4 regions of the Neorhizobium sp. R1-B genome follow, and region 1 is predicted to be linked to each of the others. Evidence: predicted binding sites of a transcription regulator. Region 1 holds the regulator's gene; each other region holds the start of a gene.

Region 1 (3,790 bases):
GAGGTAGTTCCAGCGCTCGCGCCCTTCCCTTCTTACGATCACCAGATCGGCGTCCTCCAAAACCTTCAGATGCTGCATCACCGTACAGCGATCCATGTCCGAGAAGGTTTCGCAGAGCGATCCGGTAGTTTGCGGGCGATCCTTCAACTGGTCGAGGATCAACCTTCGCCGAGGATGGGCGAGAGCTTTGAAAACGGCATCGATATCCGAATCGGCTGACACGTTATATTTTTATAACTGATCTTGCAGGGCGGCAAGTCATGAGAGCGCGCGAGCACCCTCACCTTCATCGCGAGAGAGCGGGCGAAACCGCCCGCCTTCACACGTCTCAGGCGTTCTTTTCACCCGCCTGCTCCGCAGCCGTGGCTTCGGACCTGGGGCCGCCCTTGGCGACACCGACCATGGCAGGACGCAGCACCCGCTCGCCGATCGTATATCCTGCCTGGACGACCTGAACGACCGTGTTGTTCGGCACGTCTGCGTTTGGAATTTCGAACATGGCCTGATGGAAGTGCGGGTCGAATTTCTGGCCTTCCGCCTCGATCTTCTTGATGCCGTGACGCTCGAGCGCCGAGAGCATGGAGCGCTCCGTCAGTTCGACGCCTTCGAGAAGCGTCGTCAACGCCGCGTCGGCAGCTGCGCGCATTTCCGTCGGAACGGCATCCAGTGCACGGCGCAGATTGTCGGAAACGGCAAGCATGTCGCGCGCAAAGCCGGCGACGGCATAGGACTTGGCATCCTTGACATCGCGGTCGGTGCGGCGGCGCAGGTTGTCCATTTCGGCGGCAAGACGCAGGAAGCGATCACGCAATTCGTTGTTCTCCGCCTTCAAAACCTCGATGGGGTCGGGCTCGGCCGCGGCCGGCGCTTCGGCTGCGCCCTGGTTGGCCGCGTCCTGAAGAGCAGACGCCACGGCTTCCGCCGTATTCTCGGCGGCGGCTGCGTCAGGTCCGTGCTTCTTGGTTTCGTCGGTCATGACGGTCTCCGGTTATTCTTCACTGGGATATATGGCTTTGGATTTGTGCCCGATATCGAGGTTTAAAGTGGAAAAATCAAGGCTCGCCGGGAAACTTGCGCCGGCATTCAGCCGGTTTCAGCGCGACAGCCTTGCCAGAAGCTGGGCCGTATAATCCACCATGGGTACGATGCGGGAATAATTGAGGCGCGTCGGCCCGATCACCCCGACGGCCCCCACGATCCGGTCCTCGCCGTCGCGATAGGGCGCGACGATCAAGGAAGAACCGGAGAGCGAGAAAAGCTTGTTTTCCGAGCCGATGAAAATGCGGACCCCGGGACCTTTCTCGGCAAGCTCCAGGATTTCGATCAGGCTGTCCTTTTTTTCCAGATCGTCGAAGAGAAGCCGCAGCCGGTCGAGATCAGCCGTCTCATCGAGGCCCTGAAGCAGGTTGGCGCGGCCGCGGACAATAAGCTGGCTCGGTTTGCCTTCCTCGCTGTCGCCGGACCAGACCGCCAGCCCCCGTTCGACCAGATCCTGGGAGAGGGCATAAAGCTCGCTCTGGACCGCATCCTTCAGCTTCGTGAGCTGGTTGCGCAGTTCCGGTAGGGTCTGGCCCGTCAGGTGGGCGTTCAGGAAATTCGCAGCCTCCACCAATTGCGAGGACGTGACGCCCGCCGGCAATTCGATGATACGGTTTTCTACCTGGTTATGGTCGCCGACCAATACGGCAAGCGCCTTTGTCGGCTCAAGGCGGATAAATTCCACATGCTTGAGGACCGGATCGCTTTTGGTTGTGATGACGAGGCCGGCGCCACGCGACACGCCGGAGAGCATCAGGCTCGCTTCCGCCATCAGGCTTTCCATCGGCTGATCGCGATCGGCGCGGCGAACCTGCCGGTCTATTGCAGAGCGCTCCTCCTCCGAGAGGTTTCCGACCTGCATGAAGGCATCGACAAAGAAACGCAGGCCTGTCTGCGTCGGCAGGCGGCCGGCACTGACATGCGGCGAATAGATGAGGCCGAGTTCTTCCAGATCACTCATGACATTGCGCACGGAAGCCGGCGAGAGCGACATGGGCAGGAGACGCGAAAGATTTCGGGAGCCGAGCGGCTCGCCGTTTTCGAGATAGCTTTCGACGATGCGACGGAATATTTCCCGCGAACGGTCATCGAGCACGGATCCGTTGTCTCTACCCGTCGGTCCAGAAAAACCCATCAATCCTTCACCGTACCGTTGATCTCCAAAGGAAATATAGTCATTCCCCCGGCCGGCGCAAATTGGAAATAATGTTCTTCCGTGACACCGCTGTAACCGGCCGGGGCTTTTCCTTTGCAAAAGAGCGGCGGCGGTCTTAGAAGACGCCAACGCAATTCAGGAGCAGAGCATGAGGCCTTCAGGCAGACAAACAGACCAGATGCGCAAGGTCTCGTTCGAGCGCAATTTTTCCAAACATGCGGAAGGCTCCTGCCTCGTCAAGTTCGGCGACACGCATGTCCTGTGCACGGCCAGCCTTGAGGAAAAGACGCCGCCGTGGCTGCGCAATTCCGGCAAGGGCTGGGTGACTGCCGAATACGGCATGCTGCCGCGCGCTACGGGCGAACGCATGAAGCGTGAAGCGGCAGCCGGCAAGCAGGGCGGCCGGACGCAGGAGATCCAGCGTCTGATCGGCAGGTCGCTTCGGGCCGTCGTCGATCTCGAAGCGCTCGGCGAGCGGCAGATCACCGTCGACTGCGACGTCATCCAGGCCGACGGCGGCACGCGCACGGCGTCCATCACAGGCGGCTGGGTGGCGCTTTACGATTGTCTGAAGTGGATGGAAGCGCGCTCGATGATCAAGGTCGAGAAGGTGCTGAAGGATCACGTGGCGGCCATTTCCTGCGGCATCTTCGCAACCCAGCCTGTCATCGACCTCGACTATCTGGAGGATTCCGCCGCCGAGACGGACGCCAATTTCGTGATGACCGGTGCCGGTGGTATCGTCGAAGTTCAAGGCACGGCCGAGGGCGCGCCCTTCAGCCAGGACGAATTCCTGAAGCTGCTGGCATTGGCGCAGGCTGGTACGCAGGAACTGGTGGCGATGCAAAAACAGGCGATCGCCTGACGGAGGGAGGGCGCGTTGATCGAAGGCATCCTCGAAACCGCGCTCTATGCCGATGACCTTGACGCCGCCGAAGCTTTCTACGGCGGCGTTCTCGGCCTTGAAAAGGTCCTGCGTGCCGGCAACCGGCACGTCTTCTTCCGCTGCGGCCCGGGGATCCTCTTGATCTTCAATCCAGCCGAGACCACAAAGCCGCCCTCCAAGGACGCGCTGCCGGTGCCGCCGCACGGCACCAGGGGAGCCGGCCATGCCTGTTTCCGCATCAGCCGAGAGGCGATTGACAGGCTCCGGGAAAAGCTGAACAAGGCAGGCGTAGCCATCGAAAGCGACTTTCATTGGCCGAACGGCGCCTGCTCGATCTATTTCCGCGATCCGGCGGGCAACAGCCTGGAATGTGCAGAGCCGAAGCTGTGGAATATCGAATAGGAATTTTGATGCGCAAGCTCGATACCAAGACCATCGTCGTCGCCAGCCACAATGCCGGAAAAATTCGCGAGATCGCCGAGCTCATCGGCCCACTCGGCTTTTCGGCAAAATCGGCGGCCGAGCTGGCCTTTGCCGAACCGGACGAAACGGGCACGACTTTCGAAGAGAATGCAGCGATCAAGGCGCTTGCCTCGGCAAAGGCCTCCGGCCTGCCGGCGCTGTCGGACGATTCCGGCTTGGTGATCGACGCGCTGGACGGGGCGCCCGGCGTCTATACGGCCAACTGGGCGGAGCGCGAGGACGGCAGC
Region 2 (3,790 bases), 370 kb from region 1:
TTCTGGATGCGCTTTGCCATGCCTGCTGCCTCGTGATTTTCGATTGGCGCTGATGTCGCAAAGCTTGCCCGCGAAGGCAAGGGCGATTTGCGTTCCGCGCCGTTCGATTTCACCGCGGCGTCACAGGAGAGCCGGAAGCTTGAGCGCCAGACCGGCGAGAGCGCATATGGCCAACACAGGCACCATGCCAACCCTTATCCGGAACAAAAGAACCGCCGAAAGCAGGAAAAGCAGGAAGGCGGCCAGGTCAAGGCTCGTCCAGACCGGCCAGGAAACATGGAGGCCGGCCGCCGGCCACAGCGGGATTTCGCCGACCTCGCGGAAGAGGACATGCATCCCGAACCAGATGGCGAGATTAAGGATGACCCCCACCACAGCGGCCGTGATCGCCGAGAGGGCCGCTGAAAATGTCGCGTTGCCGCGGAGCCGCTCGATGAAGGGTGCCCCGGCAAAAATCCAGATGAAGCTCGGCACGAAGGTGGCCCAGGCGACCAGTAGGGCGCCGATGACGCCGCCCGTGACGGCTCCCAGCCCGGCAGCTTCGCGGAAGCCGACAAGGAAGCCGACGAAAGAAAGCACCAATACCAGCGGCCCCGGCGTTGTTTCCGCCAGCGCCAGCCCGTCCAGCATTTCGCCCGGCCTCAGCCAGCCGTAATCCTGGACTGCGACCTGCGCCACGTAGGCAAGCACCGCATAAGCCCCGCCGAAAGTGACCAGGGCCATCTTGGAGAAGAAAGTGAACATCGCCGACAGGGCCTCTGTACCGGAGACCAGCCAGAGGGCCAGAAGCGGAAGCTGCCAGACAGCGACCCAGAAGACGAGCGTCGCAACCGCCTTCAAAGCCGGCGGGCGTTTTGGAAGATCGATGGGCGCGGCGGCTCCTGTCGGCCGGCTTCCGCCGGGACGGACGGAGACGAAGCCAGCGATGCCCGCCAGCAGCACGACCAGCGGAAACGGAAGGCTGAAAAAGAACAGCGATATGAAGGCCAGAGCCGCAATGGCGACGAGGAACCGGCTCTTCAACGTCTTGCGGCCGAGCCGGATCACCGCTTCGACGACGATCGCCAGCACCGCCGCTTTCAGGCCATAGAAGAGGCCGGTCAGCCAGGTCGTGTCCTGGTAGAGCGAATAGGCGGTCGAAAGGCCGATGATGACTGCCAGGCCGGGAATGACGAACAGAAGCCCGGCGATTATGCCTCCGCGGGTACCATGCATCAACCAGCCGATATAAGTCGCCAGTTGCTGCGCTTCAGGCCCCGGCAGCAGCATGCAGTAATTCAGCGCGTGAAGAAACCGCTCCTCGGAAATCCAGCGCTTCTCATCCACCAGGATCCGGTGCATCAGACCTATCTGACCCGCGGGGCCACCAAAGCTCAATACTCCAATCTTGGCGAAAACCGCCGTCATCTCCCTAAGTCCGACAGGGCCGGAAACCTCTTCCTTCACCATCGCGTCCATTGCCGTGTCACTTCCGTCCGCCATGGGATACCCAATCATGTTTCTCGTCCGCCGCGTCGCGAGCCCAACGATAAAGTGCGTCATAGATGAGCATACCCTGCTCCATCTGTTCCAGATCGCTGGAATACATCCGCGACAGGCCAAGCGATATCGCCAGGAGCCCCGCAGCCTGAGGCTCAAGGTCGGGTCGGTCCGTGTCGGCGCCTCGGACGATCCGAGCGAGGTGGCCGAGTGCGGGAAATGACAATCCGAACTCCTCGATCATGACATCGAAGCTGCAGAGTTCGCCGCGATGGCTCCAGAAGACGCCTTCGATATCGAAAGACGTCGCGCCGAAGCGGTCGGCGACGGCCTCGACCTCTACAGCCGAGACGAATAGAAAAGTGGCGCCGGGATCAACAAAGCGGCGGATCAGCCAGGGACAGGCGATGCGGTCGATTTTCGGCCGGGCGCGCGTTACCCAGAGTGTCGCGCCGTCGGCCTTCCTGTCGGGGATCCTTTCCACAGGCAGGAGCGGCAGCCCGAGTTCCCGCCAGCTTTCGAAACCTCCCTCCAGAACCTCTGCCTCGGCGCCCGCAATACGCAGGAAGGCCGCAACGCCTTCGCTCAGCTTGCGGCCCTTCTGGCAGACGACCACAACCCATCGCCGGTTCAACGACGGAGCCCAATCGGCGACATCGTGGTGAGCCTTCTTGAGCGAAGCCGGCAGCAGGAAAGGGTTTTCGGCAAAGTCGTCCCGGTCGCGCACGTCGATAATCAGCGGCGCCTTGGGAGTACCGATTAATCGTGCCAATTTCTCAGATGAGATAGCATTATAAGTCGCCATGGTCGTGCCCTCTAAGGTTCATATGTGATAGTCATATGAAGGACGCGAACTTCGGCATGGCGCCTCGTGGGGCACTCGCAAACCCCATATATCATTTAGACGAAATTGCTACTCCAAAGTCAAGTTTCAGCAATCGCCCGGCTCCTCGCGAAGCGCTGTTTTTTCTGTCCCTATCCTTGACTCTTCCGCTCGCCGAGCCTACATCCGCGGCGCTTAGCACTCCCTGGAGGTGAGTGCTAACATTCCAGCGGATCATCACGTGATCCGTCAATGTCATTTGATCGAGGGATTAGACAATGGCAAACACCAATTTCCGCCCCCTGCACGATCGCGTCGTCGTTCGTCGCGTCGAGTCTGAAGAAAAGACCAAGGGCGGCATCATCATTCCTGATACCGCCAAGGAAAAGCCGCAGGAAGGCGAAATCGTCGCCGTCGGTTCTGGCGCCCGCGATGAATCCGGCAAGGTCGTCGCTCTCGACGTCAAGGCTGGCGACCGCGTTCTCTTCGGCAAGTGGTCCGGCACCGAAGTCAAGATCAACGGCGAAGACCTTCTGATCATGAAGGAAGCCGACATCATGGGCATCATCGGCTGATAAGCCGCCTGTCCTTACCGAAATTCGCTGACACCCCTTTTCAGGAGTTCTCAAAATGGCAGCTAAAGAAGTCAAATTCGGCCGCACCGCACGTGAAAAGATGCTGCGTGGCGTCGACATTCTCGCTGACGCAGTCAAGGTAACGCTCGGCCCGAAGGGTCGTAACGTCGTTATCGACAAGTCCTTCGGTGCGCCGCGCATCACCAAGGACGGCGTCTCCGTCGCCAAGGAAATCGAACTGGAAGACAAGTTCGAAAACATGGGCGCCCAGATGGTCCGCGAAGTCGCTTCGAAGACCAACGACATCGCCGGCGACGGCACCACCACCGCTACGGTTCTCGCTCAGGCTATCGTTCGCGAAGGCAACAAGGCCGTCGCAGCCGGCATGAACCCGATGGACCTGAAGCGCGGCATCGATCTCGCCGTAGCCGAAGTCGTCAAGGATCTCCAGGCCAAGGCCAAGAAGATCAACACTTCGGAAGAAGTTGCCCAGGTCGGCACGATCTCCGCAAACGGCGAGCGCCAGATCGGCCTCGACATTGCTGAAGCCATGCAGAAGGTCGGCAACGAAGGCGTCATCACGGTTGAAGAAGCCAAGACCGCCGAAACCGAACTCGAAGTGGTCGAAGGCATGCAGTTCGACCGCGGCTACCTGTCGCCCTACTTCGTGACCAACCCGGAAAAGATGGTTGCCGATCTCGATGACGCTTACATTCTCCTTCACGAGAAGAAGCTCTCGAACCTGCAGGCCATGCTCCCGGTTCTCGAAGCCGTCGTTCAGACCGGCAAGCCGCTCCTGATCATCGCTGAAGACGTCGAAGGCGAGGCACTTGCTACCCTCGTCGTCAACAAGCTGCGCGGTGGCCTGAAGATTGCTGCCGTCAAGGCTCCGGGCTTCGGCGACCGCCGCAAG
Region 3 (3,790 bases), on a different contig from region 1:
GATCGACAATGCCGGCCTCGATCATATCGACATAGGTTTCCGTCTGCGCGTCAAAACCCTGATTGGGGTTCGTGCTGTCGGCCAGTTTTCCAATGACGATCGAGCCTTCGGCGCCGGCATTGTCGGCGATCTGCCGGATCGGGGCTTCCAGCGCCCTGAGCACGATCGAAATCCCCGCCGTCACGTCGGCATTCTCGCTCGTCAGTCCCGTCAGAGCCGATTTTGCGCGCAGCAAGGCGACGCCACCGCCTGGAACGATCCCTTCTTCGACCGCCGCGCGGGTGGCATTGAGGGCGTCGTCGATCCGGTCCTTCTTTTCCTTGACTTCAAGCTCGGTCGAGCCGCCGACACGGATCACCGCGACCCCGCCGGAGAGTTTCGCCAGCCGTTCCTGCAGCTTTTCCTTGTCGTAGTCGGAGGTCGTATCTTCGATCTGTGCCTTGATCTGGCCAATACGCGCAGCGATCTGGGATTTTTCGCCAGCGCCATCGATGATCGTGGTCGTATCCTTCTCGATCAGCACGCGCTTGGTGCGGCCGAGCATGTCGAGCGTGACATTTTCCAGCTTGATCCCGAGATCCTCGGAGATCATCTGGCCCGCCGTCAGAAGGGCGATGTCGTCCAGCATGGCCTTGCGGCGATCGCCGAAGCCCGGAGCCTTGACCGCCGCGACCTTCAGGCCGCCACGCAACTTGTTGACAACCAATGTCGCCAGCGCCTCGCCTTCGACATCCTCGGAGATGATTAAAAGCGGCTTGCCGCTCTGTACCACGGCTTCCAGGATAGGCAGCAATGCCTGAAGGTTGCCGAGCTTCTTTTCGTGGATGAGGATATAGGGATCCTCCAGCTCTACGCGCATCTTCTCCGTATTGGTCACGAAATAGGGCGAAAGATAACCGCGGTCGAACTGCATGCCCTCGACGACATCGAGTTCGGTCTCGGCCGTCTTGGCCTCCTCGACCGTGATGACGCCCTCATTGCCCACCTTGTCCATAGCGTGGGCGATCATCTCGCCCACGGTCGCATCGCCATTGGCGGCGATCGTGCCGACCTGGGCGATTTCGCTCGATGAACTGACCTTTGTGGCGCGCGCCTTGATCTCTGCCAGCACCGCCGCAACCGCAAGGTCGATGCCGCGCTTCAAGTCCATGGGGTTCATGCCGGCGGCGACCAGCTTGGCACCTTCGCGGAAGATGGAGGCCGCAAGCACCGTTGCGGTCGTGGTGCCGTCGCCGGCAAGGTCGTTGGTCCTGGACGCGACTTCGCGCACCATCTGTGCGCCCATGTTCTCGAATTTGTCGGCAAGCTCGATTTCCTTGGCGACCGAGACACCGTCCTTGGTGATGCGTGGCGCGCCAAAGGACCTGTCGATGACGACATTGCGACCCTTTGGGCCGAGTGTCACCTTGACGGCGTTGTTGAGCAGTTCGACACCGCGAAGCAGGCGATCGCGGGCGTCGGTGGAGAAGATGATTTCCTTGGCAGACATGGTCTGGTCCAGTTCGGTTTTGAGGTACAGGATCGGAATGCGACGGATCAGGCAGCCTTTCCGGCGGGCGCTCCGGTCTTCTCCACGATGCCCATGATGTCGGACTCCTTCATGATCAGAAGGTCTTCGCCGTCGATCTTGACCTCGGTGCCGGACCATTTTGCGAACAGGATGACGTCACCGGCCTTCACATCTAGCGGGATCAGCTTGCTGCTTTCATCACGCAGGCCGGGGCCGACGGCGATCACTTCGCCTTCTTGCGGCTTTTCCTTGGCGGTATCGGGAATGATGATCCCGCCCTCGGATATGAGATCGCCTTCGGCGCGTCGGATGACGACGCGGTCGTGGAGGGGACGGAATGTCATGAGAAATCTTTCTGCTGCCGGCGTATAGGGCGGCTGCAATTTCTTTATAGGCTCTCTGGCACTCGATTGATAGGATTGCCAAGAAAAATATTATTTAGGGAAAGGATAGTATTTTTTGATCCATATGGACCTAAATTGGAACGCGCCAAAATAATTATTCATATTAAGCATGTCTTGTCGCGGTGAATTCTTCCAATAAGGCGGCCCAAGAATTCAAGCCCGCCGCAGACCCTGAATTTGGTCGTAGACTTTTAATCCCAAGGACGGTTTACATCTTCATATGCAAGCCGCAATGCTCTCTACTTTTGCTTGGTGAACCTGTCGGAAAATCGGCCAATATATGCTGCACGATATTACCGCAACAGATGTCGCGCATCGAGATCGACTGGGTTTCCCCTTCCTCGTGATAGAGGGCACTTGGGGGCTTTTACCCGTTGGAGCTATTGACGCCCAAACCGACAGGTGACCCTATGAATATCCAACGGACTGTTTGGAGGCCCAGGCGGGAAAAACGTCTGGGCCTTCTCTTTGAAGCTGAGAGATGCTGAGTTAGTGAGCCGCCTCCGCGGGCCCTAATCAGCTCCGATGATCCGCAGCCGATCCTGATGGCGACTGGCGGGCTCCAACGCCCTGCTGTAGTCACTGTCGTTTTCAAAGCCCCTCTCCCACCAAGGGTATCCCAGCGACCAACAACATATCCGGTCGGCATGTGTTTGCCACCCAAGGGCACTTACTTCTTAAGCGGTGAAGCTATGAGCAACGCGGACTCATTCCCCGATAGGTGCTAGGATGCTCGCGATTGATGAACGCAAGGACCATTCCGGTCGTTGCCATCCTTCATGAGGATCGCATGACCCACGAAACAATGAGGTATGCCGTTCGTCAAGAACTTGATCGCAGCTGGACAGTCTTCGATGTCTTTACGGGACAGCCCGCGAAACCTTCGACCTGGGCACTGGTAGACCTTTCACAAGGTCAGGCCGGCATGTACTGCACTATTGTTAACGCAAAGGATACAAACCGACGTCACGGCATTACGCAAGGATGATGGGGTCACCCGATGATGGGGGGAAGCTACTTCGTGCGCTATCCGACCGCAACTTCTTTTGCCGCTGCTGGTTCGGTTGGTTTTGGCTCGAGGTTCTGACGCATAGTCACTTCTTCCTCCTCTATTTCCTGCACGACCATGTAGTCGATCTGGAACGGTTCAGCTTCCCGATATCGAGGCTGCGAAAAAGGAAGCGGGTGCCGGAATCGTCAGTGAAAACTTTGCGGCGCAGGGGGAAGAAGGTTGACTGCCTGCTTCACAATCTTGCGAAGCTCCTTCCAATGGCGCAGGTCGCCTTCCGCGATGCGTTCTTCGAATGCGGAGAGCATCCAACCAGCGGCTTCGATAGCGCCGACGGTTCTGCAGGCGTTGGCCGTGAACTGCCTATTCGCTAAACCGCGAGCTTCTTACTGGCGATCCTCAGCTTGACGAGGACTCCGCTTTCGGACCAGTTATGGCTAATCGTTCCGCCAAGGTGTCCCGTCATTATGCGTGACAGGAGCTTACTCCCGTACCCGCCAGCACCTTCTGGGGGCGAAACCTCGGGGCCTCCCTGCTCCGTCCAGACCACCTCCACGTCGTCGCCGATCATACTGCCGGACACGTCAAGCGTACCTTCCGGGACTGAGAGAGCTCCGTACTTCAGGGAGTTCGTCGCAAGTTCGTGAATGAGGAGCGCAAGCCCGGTCGCCGCCGCCTCTCCGACGCCCATGCGGGGGACAGCGACTCTGATCCGGCCTGCGAACGCTCCTTCCTCTTCGTAAGGCGCTAGCAGTACCGTGAACAGGTCACCGAGCAAAGCGGCTTCGCCTTGGTCACCGGGCAACGGTCGGACGAGATCGTGAGCTCGCCCGAGAGCCTTCAGTCGCTGCGTCAATTGCTTGGCCA
Region 4 (3,790 bases), on a different contig from region 1:
TCTTCAGAGATGACAGTGCCGCCCGTGAGGATGGCGATGTCTTCGAGCATGGCCTTGCGACGGTCGCCGAAGCCCGGGGCCTTGACGGCCGCGACCTTGAGGCCACCGCGCAGCTTGTTGACAACGAGCGTTGCCAGCGCCTCACCTTCCACGTCTTCGGCAATAATGAGAAGCGGCTTGCCGGACTGCACGACGGCTTCGAGAACCGGCAGCATCGACTGCAGGTTGGAGAGCTTCTTTTCGTGGATCAGAATATAGGGGTCTTCGAGTTCGACCCGCATCTTGTCCTGGTTGGTCACGAAATAGGGCGAGAGATAACCTCGGTCGAACTGCATGCCTTCGACCACTTCGAGTTCGGTCTCGGCGGTCTTGGCTTCTTCAACCGTGATCACGCCCTCATTGCCGACTTTATCCATCGCTTCTGCGAGATAGCGGCCGATTTCGGTGTCGCCGTTGGCGGAAATAGTGCCGACCTGGGCGATTTCCGAATTGTTGGAGATTTTGCGGGCGTTGGCCTTCAATTCTTTCACGACAGCGTCGACAGCAAGGTCGATGCCGCGCTTCAGATCCATCGGGTTCATGCCGGACGCAACCGCCTTGGCACCTTCTTTGACGATGGCCTGGGCGAGAACCGTTGCGGTCGTGGTGCCGTCGCCGGCAAGGTCGTTGGTCTTCGATGCCACCTCGCGCAGCATCTGCGCACCCATATTCTCGAACTTGTCCTCCAGTTCAATTTCCTTGGCGACGGAGACGCCGTCCTTGGTAATGCGCGGCGCACCGAAGGACTTGTCGATGACGACATTGCGCCCTTTCGGGCCGAGCGTCACCTTGACCGCATTGGCGAGAACATCGACGCCGCGCAACATCCGCTCACGGGCATCGGTATGGAATTTGACTTCTTTTGCAGCCATTTTTTCACTCCTCAATTAGGCAGCTACATTGACTGATGGACAAAGCGCTTCAGGCAGCCTGTCTCTGCTCGGCCTGGGCTTCGATGATGCCCATGACATCGCTTTCCTTCATGATCAGAAGGTCCTCGCCGTTGATCTTGATCTCGGTGCCGGACCATTTGCCGAACAGGATGCGGTCACCCACCTTTACGTCGAGTGGCTGAAGCTGCCCCTGGTCGTTGCGCGCGCCGGGACCAACGGCGATCACTTCGCCTTCCTGCGGCTTTTCCTTAGCGGTGTCGGGAATGATAATGCCGCCTTTGGTCTTTTCTTCAGACTCCACGCGGCGAACGAGAATGCGATCATGAAGCGGTCGGAACGCCATGTTTTCCTCCTGGACAAACAATGATGATCAAGCTCCCCACCGGACCGGATGACCGGTCTGGACGAGCGCCGATCCTCTTCTTCGAGCAATCGGCGAAATCGATTTGGTTAGCGCAAATTGCAGTTTCAAGGGCCGTCTGCGAAAAAATTAGCACTCTCGATCACTGGCTGCTAAAGGTCTAAAAAGGAACAACAATTCGCCCACTCGCGTTGCAATGATCAGCCGCTTCCCGCGAGGCGGCTCGTCAAATATTGCAATGGAGCAAAGCATGCGTTTTTCGTCTGATTTGGAATATCAGCTCAAGGGTTACGGCCTGACGACTGCTCATATCCTCTATCGCATCCCGGATTTCGAATCCGTGCTGCAGACCTATGTCTGGCAGGACTACGACATCGCCCCCGATTTCCCGGAAATGCACCGGTTTCTGGATTTCTGGCAGGACAATCTCGACGGTCCGCTGCATTCCATCCGCTTTACCCACAAACGCCTGATCGGACCGCACGAATGGAAACAGATCGACGGAGAGTTCACCATCAACTGACGTCTGCCTAACGATCCGGAAGATAGTCTTTTCCGAACAGCTTCAGGAGCTATTCCTCCCAGTCCTCGTCTTCCGCCGAGAGAAGATCGACGAGTTCAGCAACCCTTCCCTTCGGAAGACGACGACCCTCGCCAATCAGCGCTTCGTCGCTGTTGACCCAGGCCCATGCTTCGGCGAGCTCCCCAGCCTCGGCGCCGGTTGCAACAATCTCGGCAATCAGCGCCCGGTCAACGGGCCCAAGTACGGCGATGACGTCTTGTGAAGTCATTGTCATATCTTCCTCCGTTCCTGTGTCATCATCCCAGTCTGGATGAGACTCGATATAGGAGGTCGGATGAGGAAGTCGAACCCGGCCCTTATGGACGAGAAGCTCGGCAACCGGGCCTGACTGCTGGGGCAATGCCAAAGCCGGCGAGCTGCGCCATGCCGAACGGCTATTGCTGCCAGAACAGAACGCCCGCTATCGCCACGGAGAACACGACGGCGGCGAATGAGCTATAGCCCTGGAGGACGCCCATCCGCTTCAAGGCGATGGCGAATATGATGATGATGGGAGCGGCGAGCAGAAGGCCGAGCTGTGCGTCAGACATGACAGATCCTTGGTTTTGACCCCATTCTAGGCGGTCGATCTGCCGTTTCTTTGCGAAATGACAAAGAACGGCGGCGGAATTGCCTTCATTTTCCGGCCTGCAGAACATCGGAGACATGCGAATGGCGGCAATTCCGACGACCGAGGAGTCGGATGAAGGTGGCGACCTTCTTCTTTGGGTACTGGTCTGGGGCGAACTGGCGGCTTTCGGCTTCCTGCTGCTTGGCTATCTGGTGATGTCGATATTGCATCCGGAAAGCTTTGGGCTCACCAAGCTGCATCTCGCTCCCCGCCTCGCGGGGTTCAATACGATCGTGCTTTTGGCAAGCAGCTGGCAGGCCGCTTTGGCAGTCCGATATCAGGACAAACCCCAGCTGCAGCGTTTATTCCTGCTTTTGGCCGCGGCTCTGGGTATCCTCTTCGTGGCGCTGAAGGGCGTAGAGTACAGCTTCGAATGGGGCGCTGCGAGCGATCCGAATCTGCAGACATTCTTCGAACTCTATTTCCTCATCACCGGCTTTCACCTCGCCCATGTGGCCTTCGTGGCGCTCCTTTTCGTGTTCGCGTCGATCCGGCTGGAACGTTCGACGATCGTCATCCTGACCACCATATGGCATGTCATCGATATCGTCTGGCTGGTGATGTTCCCCATGATCTACCTGACCTAGGAGCACCGCAATGAACAGCTCGAAACTCTTCAGCAGCGCCAACTGGATCATCATGCTGGGTGTCGTCGCTGCGTTGATTGCAGCGCAATGGAAACATCAGGCGATTCCGATCGTGGCGCTTACAATCATCCTTGTTTTCACCATCGCCAAGGTCCGCCTCATCGTGCTCGATTTCATGAGCCTTCGCGGCACCCGGCCCAATCTTGCCCGGGCGCTGGTGATCTGGCCGACCTTCTTTGCCGCCGCGGGGCTCGCAAAAGCTCTTGCTCCTGCCGTCTGGCATTGACGGCCGACGCACAAAGGGCGCTGCTGCCCCTTCCCCTCCACGACCGGGATATCAATCCGTCCCTACCAATTAGCCACCGTTACAGCCCTGGTCGGCGCGGAGTGGTCCGATTGCCGTCGCCAATGCGTCGCGCCAGCCGGTTCGGACGCACCGTTACCCTGCTCCAATTTTCCGACAATTCTGCCGCAGACCCCTTGGTCCCGCCCGCATGGCCTGTTTCCATACCCGATCCGGCGGGACTGTCTTTTGTTTGGTAAAACGCAAAGAACCCTTCCCGGAATCCCCGCATAGAAGCTGCACGGGGTCCACGTCCGCACTTGGCGACGCAGCCCCTGCATTTGCCGAAAGGCTTCCGTACATAGGGGACATGAGGATGTCAGAACGCCTCACAAAGACCGGGGCACGCAACGTCTTTTATGGCGGCTCCGCGT

The links. Region 1 encodes HrcA, which represses chaperone genes, less so after heat shock. Its sites were predicted from a motif close to GTTAGCACTCNCNNNNNGNGAGTGCTAAC; they were not measured.
Region 2: a site for HrcA is predicted at 2,497-2,525, ahead of groES (co-chaperone GroES). Genes of this name have one in related genera too.
Region 3: a site for HrcA is predicted at 1,909-1,937, ahead of EDE05_RS09340 (co-chaperone GroES). Genes of this name have one in related genera too.
Region 4: a site for HrcA is predicted at 1,422-1,450, ahead of groES (co-chaperone GroES). Genes of this name have one in related genera too.

The regions. Positions count from the first base shown of each region.
Region 1 covers NZ_SOEM01000001.1:486,585-490,374, forward strand. Annotated here, with positions in the region: gene EDE05_RS02285 (helix-turn-helix domain-containing protein) at 1-222, opposite strand, end outside; gene grpE (nucleotide exchange factor GrpE) at 329-976, opposite strand; gene hrcA (heat-inducible transcriptional repressor HrcA) at 1,094-2,173, opposite strand; gene rph (ribonuclease PH) at 2,343-3,059, shown strand; gene EDE05_RS02305 (VOC family protein) at 3,075-3,482, shown strand; gene rdgB (RdgB/HAM1 family non-canonical purine NTP pyrophosphatase) at 3,491-3,790, shown strand, end outside.
Region 2 covers NZ_SOEM01000001.1:112,036-115,825, forward strand. Annotated here, with positions in the region: gene EDE05_RS00470 (TIGR01459 family HAD-type hydrolase) at 1-20, opposite strand, end outside; gene chrA (chromate efflux transporter) at 121-1,458, opposite strand; gene EDE05_RS00480 (sulfurtransferase/chromate resistance protein) at 1,466-2,284, opposite strand; gene groES (co-chaperone GroES) at 2,581-2,877, shown strand; gene groL (chaperonin GroEL) at 2,933-3,790, shown strand, end outside.
Region 3 covers NZ_SOEM01000005.1:57,875-61,664, forward strand. Annotated here, with positions in the region: gene groL (chaperonin GroEL) at 1-1,489, opposite strand, end outside; gene EDE05_RS09340 (co-chaperone GroES) at 1,537-1,854, opposite strand; gene EDE05_RS09345 (sensor histidine kinase) at 3,294-3,790, opposite strand, start outside.
Region 4 covers NZ_SOEM01000003.1:21,941-25,730, forward strand. Annotated here, with positions in the region: gene groL (chaperonin GroEL) at 1-911, opposite strand, end outside; gene groES (co-chaperone GroES) at 961-1,275, opposite strand; gene EDE05_RS05060 (aspartate-semialdehyde dehydrogenase) at 1,544-1,816, shown strand; gene EDE05_RS05065 (hypothetical protein) at 1,866-2,090, opposite strand; gene EDE05_RS26720 (hypothetical protein) at 2,251-2,406, opposite strand; gene EDE05_RS05070 (cytochrome c oxidase subunit 3) at 2,528-3,073, shown strand; gene EDE05_RS05075 (cytochrome C oxidase subunit IV family protein) at 3,084-3,359, shown strand; gene EDE05_RS05080 (cytochrome c) at 3,733-3,790, shown strand, end outside.